DNA from 3 places in the Pseudarthrobacter sp. O4 genome. Region 2 is predicted to be linked to each of the others. Evidence: riboswitches for the same ligand, from Rfam matches in the RefSeq annotation. Region 2 holds a riboswitch; each other region holds the start of a gene.
The links. Region 2 has a riboswitch for S-adenosylmethionine ahead of metX (homoserine O-acetyltransferase MetX). Riboswitches for the same ligand answer to the same signal wherever they lie in the genome.
Positions count from the first base shown of each region.

Region 1: it holds a riboswitch for S-adenosylmethionine, as region 2 does, so the genes downstream of both, ACQCSU_RS05320 (aminotransferase class V-fold PLP-dependent enzyme) here and metX (homoserine O-acetyltransferase MetX) in region 2, are expected to answer to the same signal.
Region 3: it holds a riboswitch for S-adenosylmethionine, as region 2 does, so the genes downstream of both, ACQCSU_RS09790 (DUF1737 domain-containing protein) here and metX (homoserine O-acetyltransferase MetX) in region 2, are expected to answer to the same signal.

Region 1 covers NZ_CP189591.1:1,173,872-1,177,134, reverse strand. The annotation lists gene ACQCSU_RS05325 (class I SAM-dependent methyltransferase) at 1-62, opposite strand, end outside; gene ACQCSU_RS05320 (aminotransferase class V-fold PLP-dependent enzyme) at 133-1,599, opposite strand; SAM riboswitch class IV at 1,635-1,748, opposite strand; gene ACQCSU_RS05315 (glutamyl-tRNA reductase) at 1,853-3,187, opposite strand.
Region 2 covers NZ_CP189591.1:3,964,628-3,967,890, reverse strand. The annotation lists gene ACQCSU_RS18350 (MFS transporter) at 1-219, opposite strand, end outside; gene metX (homoserine O-acetyltransferase MetX) at 437-1,648, opposite strand; SAM riboswitch class IV at 1,660-1,775, opposite strand; gene ACQCSU_RS18340 (bifunctional o-acetylhomoserine/o-acetylserine sulfhydrylase) at 1,890-3,206, opposite strand.
Region 3 covers NZ_CP189591.1:2,127,614-2,130,876, forward strand. The annotation lists gene ACQCSU_RS09780 (glycosyltransferase) at 1-239, opposite strand, end outside; gene ACQCSU_RS09785 (ATP-grasp domain-containing protein) at 226-1,170, opposite strand; SAM riboswitch class IV at 1,542-1,657, shown strand; gene ACQCSU_RS09790 (DUF1737 domain-containing protein) at 1,755-2,003, shown strand; gene ACQCSU_RS09795 (rhodanese-like domain-containing protein) at 2,000-2,410, shown strand; gene ACQCSU_RS09800 (O-succinylhomoserine sulfhydrylase) at 2,411-3,263, shown strand, end outside.

The sequences.
Region 1 (3,263 bases), 1.9 Mb from region 2:
TCCTGGCGGCGGTCCTCCTGCAGTTTGGGGCCGCTGTGTAGGGTGGGGCCGCCGCGTGCCACGTGCGATCTCCTTCGGGCAGGTCCGGTTGGTACCCTTCGAATTTACCGCACGTGGGGTTACCGCGGAGGCCTACTCCGCCACCGCGCACGGCGCGGCGCCGGCGGTCCCCGGCGTGTTCGGTGCCCAGTGAGGGTAGCTGCGGGCGTCGTTGGACGGCACCCAGCGGCCGGCATCCACCACGTAGTCCCAGCCGAGGCCGGTCCGCCGCAGCTCCTGGATACCGGCGAGCAGCCGCTGCGCATCCTCGAGCCGCGAGCCGAGGCCGAAGCTGGCCCGCAGCGAGCCCGAGGGCAGGCCGAGCCGCTTGAGCAGCGGGTGGGCGCAGAACCGGCCGTCACGCAGTCCGATGCCGTGTTCGGCGGAAAGGTAGGCGGCAACGAGGCCGGCGTCGTAGCCTTCGACGGAAAAATTGACGACGCCGATCATGCCGGCGCCCTGCCCGTCGCCTTCAGGGTCCGTGTCCGCGAAGATCCGGTGGACCGTCACGCCGTCGATCTGCTGGAGACCCTCGACGACGAAGGAGCGGATGGTGTCCTCGTGGGCGTACCACTGCGTCTGGTCCAGGGCGGCAATCACCTGGGTGGCCCGGGCCAGTGTTGCCGCGCCCAACACATTGGGGGAGCCGCCCTCGTGCCGGGCCGGGCCTGTGGTCCAGCTGACCGTGTCCAGCCTGGCGTCGCTGACGGCTCCGCCGCCGGCCAGGTGCGGGGTGCCGGCGTCGAGCCAGTCCGGGCGCCCCACCAGCACGCCGGAACCGAACGGCGCGTAGAGCTTGTGGCCGGAGAAGGCGAGGTAGTCGACGTCGTCCGCGGTGATGTCGATGCGCCGGTGCGGGGCGAGCTGGGCGGCATCGACGACGATCCGGGCGCCGTACTCGTGGGCAAGGGAGGCCAGGGTGCGGATGGGCAGGATCTCGCCGGTGACGTTGGAGGCGCCGGTGACGGCGAGCAGGCTGATGCCGCCTTGCGCCAGCTGTTCGCGCAGCTTGTCCAGGGTCGCGGCAAGGGTGGGGGCGGCCACGACGCTGCGGTGCGGCACGGTCTGCCAGGGCAGCAGGTTGGCGTGGTGCTCGATATCGAGGTAGAGAACCTCCCCGGTGTGCCTGCCGTCGCTGACCGGCAGGCAGCCGGCCAGCAGGTTCAGCGAGTCGGTGGTGTTGCGGGTGAAGATCACGGAGTCGCCCGGGCGGCCGCCAACAAACTCGCGAACGATGGTGCGGGCGTTTTCGTACACGGAGGTGCTGATCTGGGAGGCGTAGCCGGCGCCGCGGTGGACGCTGGCGTAGAACGGCAGGATCTCGTTCAAGTAGGCCGACACCACGGACAGTGCGGGGGCGGAGGCTCCGTAGTCCAGGTTGGCGTAGCGGACGTGTCCGCCCTGGATCAGCGGGGCCTGGATCTCCGCCCCGGTGACCGCGGCGAGCGGCCTGCCGGCGACGGCGAAGCGGTCGGGGAGCGCCGCTGCGGAGGCGGGGCGGACCCCGCCGGAGGCAGGAAAAGTGGCAGGAAAGGTGGCGGGAAAAGTGGCAGTCGTCATGGGACCTCGCTCGAAAAAGGACCCCAAGCACCGGGGATCCGCGCTTGCCGCGTCCGTTCCGGACCGGCCAGGTCGTCACCCGGGGCACCCCACCGCGAATGGAGGGTTGCCGGCCAGCAAACCGGGGTTTAGCGCTGGCACTCGTGACCTGCTTCGAGCCTAGGACATCCCGGCCGCCGCGGAAAAGGCAGGGCAGGAATGTGAAGCGCTTTGTTACGCACCGCAGTGGCTGGTGCCTTTGGTGCGTCGCGGCCTACGGCGCGGCGCTGGCTGCGCTGCTGAGCTGGACATCAAGGCCGAACAAGGCCTCCAGGGCTGCCGTGTAGTCGGCCTGGCGGCCGGCGGTGGCCAGCTCCCTGGCCCGGACGGTCGGGGTATGGAGCAGCCGCCGGACGATGCGGCGCAGGGCGATGTTCACGTCCTCAGCCGGGGCGCCACCGCCGTGTTGCCGTCTGACCCGCTCCATTTCGGCGTCGAGGACGTCCTGGATGTACCGGCGCAGGGCAACGACGGCGGCGTCGACGGCGCGGATCGCTTCCTGCTCCTCGAATTGCCGGGCAGCCTGCCTGACCAGGGCATGGGCGAGGCGAAGTGCTTCGGCGTCCGCTGGGGGAGCGGCAAGCTGCACGGATCCCAGCGTGATCAGTTCGACGCCCGGCAGGTCCGCCACGTGCGGGTCGAAATCGTGGCTGGGAGCCAAGTCAATGACGGTAAGCGGACGGGCTGCGTCCTGCCTCCAGCGCGCCAAGCTGGCGGCGCCAATGCGAGCCCCGGTGCCGCTGCTGCCGATGATGACATCTGCCGCGGCGGCGGCGGCGGGCAGCTCCCGCTCTGTCAGCGGCGTTCCGCCCCGGGCGGCCGCAAATGCAGCGGCCCGCCCGGAGTGGGAGTAGACGGCAACACTGATGCATTGCCTGCTTCTCAGGAGTTCCGCCACGTGCGCGGCGTAGGCACCCGTGCCTACCAGGACCACGGATGCCCCGGCCAGGCTTCCCTGGCTGGATCCTATGGCTGCCAGATCCAGGGCGACGGTGGCGATGGATCGTCCGGCGGCGCTGAGGGCTGTCCGCGCCCCTACCGCCTTGGAAACGCGGGAGGCCGCTTGAAACAGCCGACTCAACCGTCCGCCGGCCGTACCCGCCAGCTGGGCGTCGGCGAGGGCGCGGCGGACCTGGCCGGACACCTGGCGCTCACCGACCACAACGGAATCCAGTCCGGCCGCCACCGCGAAGAGGTGCGCGGGGACCGACGCGCCCTGGACGTACTCGAAATGCGACGTGAGCAGGGCGGCCGGCAGGCCGGAGCAGCGGCAGAGGGCGGCCAGCGCATCGGACCGCGCGGACTCAACGTCCCGGGCCGAGGGGACTTCGCAATAGATTTCGAAGCGGTTGCAGGTGGACAAGACCAGCGATCCGGAAACGGCGGGACTGCTGGCGAGGAGGTCCGGGGCTAGCTCGGTGGAGACAGCATGCAGCCGCGCAGCCGAATCGTGGTCCAGATCCCGGTACCTCGCAATGAGCGCCAGTAGCACCGGCCCCGATCCGGAGTCCCCGGATGCGGGATCCGCCGTTGGATGTGTTCCGGACATGGCTGTTCTCCTCCCAGAAAAGGTCCAGGCCGCGTCGCGACAGGCACTCAGGCCCGCTGCCGTGGCCAGAGTGATG
Region 2 (3,263 bases):
CGCGTAGGTGAGGAAAGCGGCGAGGATGCCGTCCAGTTCGGTCCCCGAGTTGGGGAAGAACATCTTGCCGAAGACCAGGGTGGCGGCGGACGCGTAGAGGAAGAACTCGTACCACTCCACCACGGTGCCGGCCATGGAGGCGGCAACGACCTTCTTCAGGCCGGACGTTTTGACGTCGGGCTCTTCTGCGCGCCTCGCGGCCGCGTTTTCCGTACTCATCGTGACTCCTTCGGTGTCTCCGTCGACACCCTATGGACCATTGGGCAGAGGACGCCTGTGATTTGTGACACGCGGCATCATTCCCAATGAGTATGGTCGCTCCCGGCCCCGGCCTCAACGGCCATTAGTGCAGAGCGCATCTGCAAAAATGCACAATCGGCGGCCGTTTCGGCCGAGGCGATGGCGGTTTAAGGCCATTGACGGGCGGCGGGCAGGGTCAGCTGAAGAAACCTTCCCTGAGCTGGCCGCTGAGCTGCCCGATCTCGGTCAGGAAGCCGTCGTGGCCGATCGGCGCCTCGATCAGCTGCACCTCCACCTCGCCGGGCAGCGCCTCGGCGAGCACCCGGGACTGCGCCGGGAAATACAACCGGTCCGAGTCCACGGCCGCCACCAGGAACTCGGCCGTGGCCGGCGCCAGGGCCTCCTCGAGCGCCCCGCGGCCGCGGCTGATGTCGTGGCTCATGAGGGCCTCGGTGATGGCGATGTAGCTGTTCGCGTCGAAGCGCCGGACCAGCTTGTTGCCCTGGTGGTCGAGGTAGCTCTCCACCTGGTAGCGGCCGCGGCCCGCCAGGGAGCCGGCTTCCAGCGGAGCCTCGGACGCCTGGGGATTCCGGCCGAAGCGTCCGTCCAGTTCGGCGGCGGAGCGGTACGTGATGTGCGCGATCCGGCGCGCCAGGGCCAGGCCCGCTTCCGGTCCCGGGCCGCCGTAGTAGTCCCCGCCCTTGAAACTCGGATCCTGGCGGATGGCGAGCGTCTGGGCCTGGGCAAAGGCGATCTGCTCAGCAGTGCTGCTGGCCCCGATGGAAATCACGGCACAGCGCCGGACCCGCTCCGGGAAGGTCACGGCCCACTCGAGGGCGCGCGCCCCGCCGAGGGATCCGCCGAGCACGGCATACCAGCTGCGGATGCCCAGGGCGTCGGCCAGCCGGGCTTCGGCGGCGGTGGTGTCCCGCAGGGTGACCAGCGGAAAGCGGGAGCCCCAGGGCCGGCCGTCAGGAGCCGGCGTCGAGGGTCCGGTGGAGCCGTAGCAGCCACCGAGGATGTTTATGGAGACAACAAAGAACCTGTCGGTGTCCACGGGGGCGCCGGGCCCGGCGAGCTGCTCCCACCAGCCGGGCTCCTCGCCGGCACCGCGGGTGACGTGGGTGTCCCCGGTGAGGGCATGCTCGATCAGCACCGCATTGGAGCGGTCCGCGTTGAGGGTCCCCCACGTTTCATAGGCGAGGGTGACATCGGGCAGCCGGGCGCCGGATTCGAGTTCCAGGCCGCCGATCCGGAGGTACCGGACGGTCCCGTCGGGCACGGTATCGGGCACTGCGCCGGGCACTGCGCCAGGCACTGTTTCGGGCACCGCGACGGCCGGGCCGGTGGCTGGCATATGGGCGGTTTTGCTTCCGGGTACACCCGTGCGGGTGACGGCAATCGTCATGTGAGGACCTAACTTCGCGCTTGCCCGCCGTCGGCAGACCGGCAGGCCAGGTCTTCACCCGGGGCACCCCGCCGCAAAAGGAGGGTTGCCGGCCAGCAAGCCGGGGCTGTCACTGGCACTCATGACCTGCCACTAGCTTACGAAACGAGGCGCCGTTGTGGCGAAGATTATGACGGCTATGTGACTCGAGGCCGTGGTTCCCGGCACCCCTGCGCGGCAGGGGTGCCGGGAACCGGCGGACTCAGACGCCCTTGGCCGCGCGGAAGCCGGCGTCGAGGTCCGCGATGATGTCGTCAATGTGTTCCAGACCCACCGAAAGCCGTACGAGTCCAGGATTGACGCCGGCAATTGTCTGCTGTTCCGGCGACAGCTGGCTGTGGGTGGTCGACGCCGGGTGGATGACCAGCGAGCGCACGTCGCCGATGTTCGCGACGTGCGAGTGCAGTTCGAGGGCGTCGACGAAGCGCTTGCCGGCCTCCGCTCCCCCGGCGATGTTGAACGCCACGACGGCGCCCGTCCCCTTGGGGCCGTACTTGCGGCCGCGCTCGTACCAGGGGCTGGACGGCAGCCCCGCATAGGCGACCGATTCGACGTCGTCCCTGGCCTCGAGCCATTCGGCCACCTTGGTGGCGTTGGCGACGTGGCGCTCGACGCGCAGGCTCAGGGTCTCGATCCCCTGGGCGATGAGGAAGGCGTTGAACGGCGACACGGCGGAGCCGAGGTCGCGCAGGAGCTGGACGCGGGCCTTGAGGATGTAGGAGAGATTCGCGCCGAGGGCGCCGTCCTTGCCGAGGTCCCGGGCGTAGACGAGTCCGTTATACGTGGGGTCCGGCGTGTTGAAGCCGGGGAACCGCTCCGGGTCCTTCCCGAAGTCGAAGTTGCCGGAGTCCACGATCACGCCGGCGATTGCGGCGCCGTGGCCGCCGAGGTACTTGGTGGCGGAGTGCACCACGATGTCAGCGCCCCACTCGATCGGCCGGATCAGGTACGGCGTGGAGAGGGTGTTGTCCACGATCAGCGGGACACCGGCCTCGTGGGCTACCTTCGAGACGCCCTCGATGTCCAGGACGTCCTGGCGGGGGTTGGAGACCACTTCGCCGAAGAACAGCTTGGTGTTGGGCCGGACGGCGTCGCGCCACTGCTCCAGGTTGTCCGGATCCTCCACGAAGGTCACGGAGATGCCGAACTTCTTCAGCGTGTGGGCCAGCAGGTTGTAGGTTCCGCCGTACAGGCTGGGGCTGGCCACCACATGGTCGCCGGCCTCGGCGACGTTCAGGATCGCGAAGGTCTCCGCGGCCTGGCCGGAGCTCAGCAGCAGGGCCGCGAGGCCGCCCTCAAGGCTGGCCACCCGCTGTTCCACGGCATCCTGGGTGGGATTGCCGATCCGGGTGTAGATGGGGGCGAGTTCGGCAAGCGCGAAGCGGTTGGCGGCGCTTTCGGCGCTGGGGAACACGAACGACGTCGTCTGGTAGATGGGCAGGGAACGCGCGCCGGTGGCGCTGTCCGGTTCCTGGCCGGCGTGGATCTGGCGGGTTTCGAAGGACCAGGCATTGGACATCGGAATACTCCTCAAGGACCGGGCACAGCCCACCCCACAGGCCATCGGCCCGGGGGC
Region 3 (3,263 bases), 1.8 Mb from region 2:
TCGATGACGGCGGCCGCGTTGAAGGCCGGGACGACGATCGACACGCTTGGCCATTCGTCCCAGAGCGTCGGAGCCCCCCGGCGCCGCCGGCTGGCCGCCCGGACCTCGAAGCACACTGCCAACGGCACGGCGAGCAGCCGGACGAGGCCGAACACGAGGACCGGCAGACCGGTGATGAGTACGCCGGGGAGGAGCAGGCCCGGGTGGATTCCCGGCTCAGCTGAGTCAAACCAGGGCATGGGCGTATGCTCCGGTTCCCTGCCGGAATGACGCAGGATTGAAGGACGGCAGGTTGAAGGAGGCCAGCACGGCGTCGAGCAGCTCGGGCGCCGCTTCGCTGTGGGCGCCAAACCGGGCGTTCATTTCCAGCACCACCGGAGTCCCGTCGGCCCGGCGGCGGACGGTAAGTTCGACCGGGCCGGTCAGCCCCAGCGAACGGACGGCGGCCATCGCCACATTGCCCACATCCATTGCCTCCCCGGCCGCGGCGCGGCGGACGGCTATCGCGTTGACCACGTACTGATCTGCGCGCCCGGTCTTTTCCACCACGACCGCAAACGGGGCCGTACCGTTGTGGGCGGGGGTTCCGAAGACCACGGGCACATATTCCGTTCCGGGAATGTATTCCTGCACGATCTGCCCGTCCGGCAGTCCTGCCCAGTCGACGTCCACGCTTCCGTCCACGACAATCACCCCGCATCCGCCGCGGGAAACCCGGGGCTTGACGACCACGGGGCCGTCCAGCGCGGCCATCGCTGCGTTGGCGCCGGCAAAGTCCCCGGGGACTCCGAACCGCGGGACCGGGACCCCGGCCGACCGCAAGAGCCAGGCTGTGAAGAGCCTATCGCTGGCGACAGCCACCGGCCCGGGCTCGCCTGTGATAACACGGACGTCCCTTCCGAAACCCGCGCGGGCCGCCGAGACTTGCATCAGTTCCTCGCCGGAAGTCGGGATGACCAAATTTATTCCCTCCCGTGCGACCAGCCGGCGCAAAACCGGGATCAGTTCAGGGTCAGCGGCCGGGGGTACCCTGACAGCGGTGACGCCGGTCCCTTCCGGCAGTTCGCGGGCGTCAGCGCCCAGGAAGGGAATGCCCCGGGACCGCAGCTGGGCGGCGAGGGCCAGGCCGGCAGGGCCGCCGGCGCCGGTAATCAGGACACGGGGTTTCACAGTTTCTCCATTCAGTTCTGAGACGGCGGACAGGGCCTGGCATGACCCTGCGCGGTACCCCCTCAAGTTGCGGCGGTTGGCACTTTGAGACCTCTCGGGACCTGTTGCCTGCCTCCCAGTAAAGGCGAGCGCCATATCAGAAGACCCGAGTAGGCGCTACTCGAAACTGTCCCCGGCGGAGATAGTCGGCCGGACAGGTAGATACGTATATTCAGCCGCTGGCTACCCCGACGGACCGCTCCGGTCAAAACACTGCCTGACGTCTCCCGACCGGCTCCGCCGGCGGCGCCGGGAGACGGTTACGGTTACGGTTACGGAACATGACGAGGGCGGCGGTGCGGGCCAGCCCTGCAGATGTTACGTTTTTGGGGAGTAATGAGAACCGGCGCCAAGCCCTGACTGGCCGGTCGGCAACCCTCCCTTTCGCGGCGGGGTGCCTCAGGTGAATACTCGGCATATCGACCCATTCGAGCTGCAAGCGTGAAAGAAGGAGTACCGTCGTGCCTGACGCATCCGCCCCCGCTGTCCCCACCACAGCACCCGCCCCGTCCGCCGCCGTCCCCGGCGCAGCCGCCGAGGAAAAGCTGGCCTACCGCCTGTTCACCGGCCCCGACGACCGCTCCTTCTGCGAGCGCGTTTCGGCGGCGCTGGCCGAAGGCTACGTGCTGCACGGAAGCCCCTCCGCCGCCTTCAACGGCAGCAGCGTCATCGTCGCCCAGGCCGTGGTGCTGCCGGCCGCATTTGCCAGCGCGGACGCCGCCGTCGCCGACGCGGTCGAAGGCCTGGGAATTGACGGCGTCGGCTACGAAGAGACCATCGAGGGCCACGCGTGAGCTACGCCGGAGACCTGGACCCGCAGGAAGCCTGGGCCAAGCTGGAGGCGGGCGCCATCCTGGTGGACGTCCGCACCGAGGCGGAATGGGCCCACATCGGCATCCCGGACACGAAAGCGACGGAAAATGATCCGCTCTTCATCCAGTGGAGCCTGGCCGGCGGCATCCCCAATTCGCAGTTCGTGAAGCAACTGAAGCAGCAGGCGCCGGAGGATTCCGGTACCGAGTTGGTGTTCCTCTGCCGTTCAGGTGCCCGCTCCATCGCCGCCGCAACCGCCGCCACCGAGGCCGGCTTCACCTCCTACAACGTCCTCGAGGGCTTCGAAGGCGAGCCCGACCGCTACGGCGAACGGACCGTCAACGGCTGGAAGAACCGCGGCCTGCCCACCAACCTCGGAAAGAACTAAGTGACTTTCAATCCCGACGCCGCCGGCTGGAGCCCCGACACCCAGGCTGTCCGCGGCGGACTTGACCGCACCGGCTTCCAGGAAACCACCGAGCCGGTCTTCCTCAATTCCGGCTTCGTCTACGAATCCGCCGCCGCCGCCGAGCGCGCCTTCACCGGCGAGGACGAGCGCTTCGTCTACTCCCGCTACGGAAACCCCTCGGTGGCGACCTTCCAGGAACGGCTCCGGCTGCTCGAGGGCACCGAGGCGTGCTTTGCGACGGCGTCCGGCATGTCCGCGGTGTTCACCGCGCTCGGCGCGCTGCTGGGCGCCGGGGACCGTGTGGTCGCCGCCCGCTCGCTGTTCGGCTCCTGCTTTGTGATCCTCAACGAAATCCTGCCGCGCTGGGGTGTGGAAACGGTCTTCGTCGACGGGCCGGACCTGGAGCAGTGGCGCGAGGCGTTGTCGGAGCCGACCACCGCGGTCTTCTTCGAGTCGCCATCGAACCCGATGCAGGAGATTGTGGACATCGCCGCCGTGAGCGAACTGGCCCATGCTGCCGGGGCGACCGTCGTCGTCGACAACGTCTTCGCCACCCCCCTGCTGCAGCGCTGCGGGGACCTCGGCGCGGACGTGGTGGTCTACTCCGGCACCAAGCACATCGACGGCCAGGGCCGGGTGCTCGGCGGGGCGATCCTGGGCACGAAGGCATTCATTGACGGGCCCGTCAAGCAGCTCATGCGGCACACTGGACCCGCCCTGTCCGCCTTCAACGCGTGGGTGCTGACCAAGGGCCTGGAGACCATGGCGCTGCGCGTCAACCATTCCTCGGCGTCCGCCCTGCGGCTGGCCGAATGGCTCGAGGAGCAGCCCG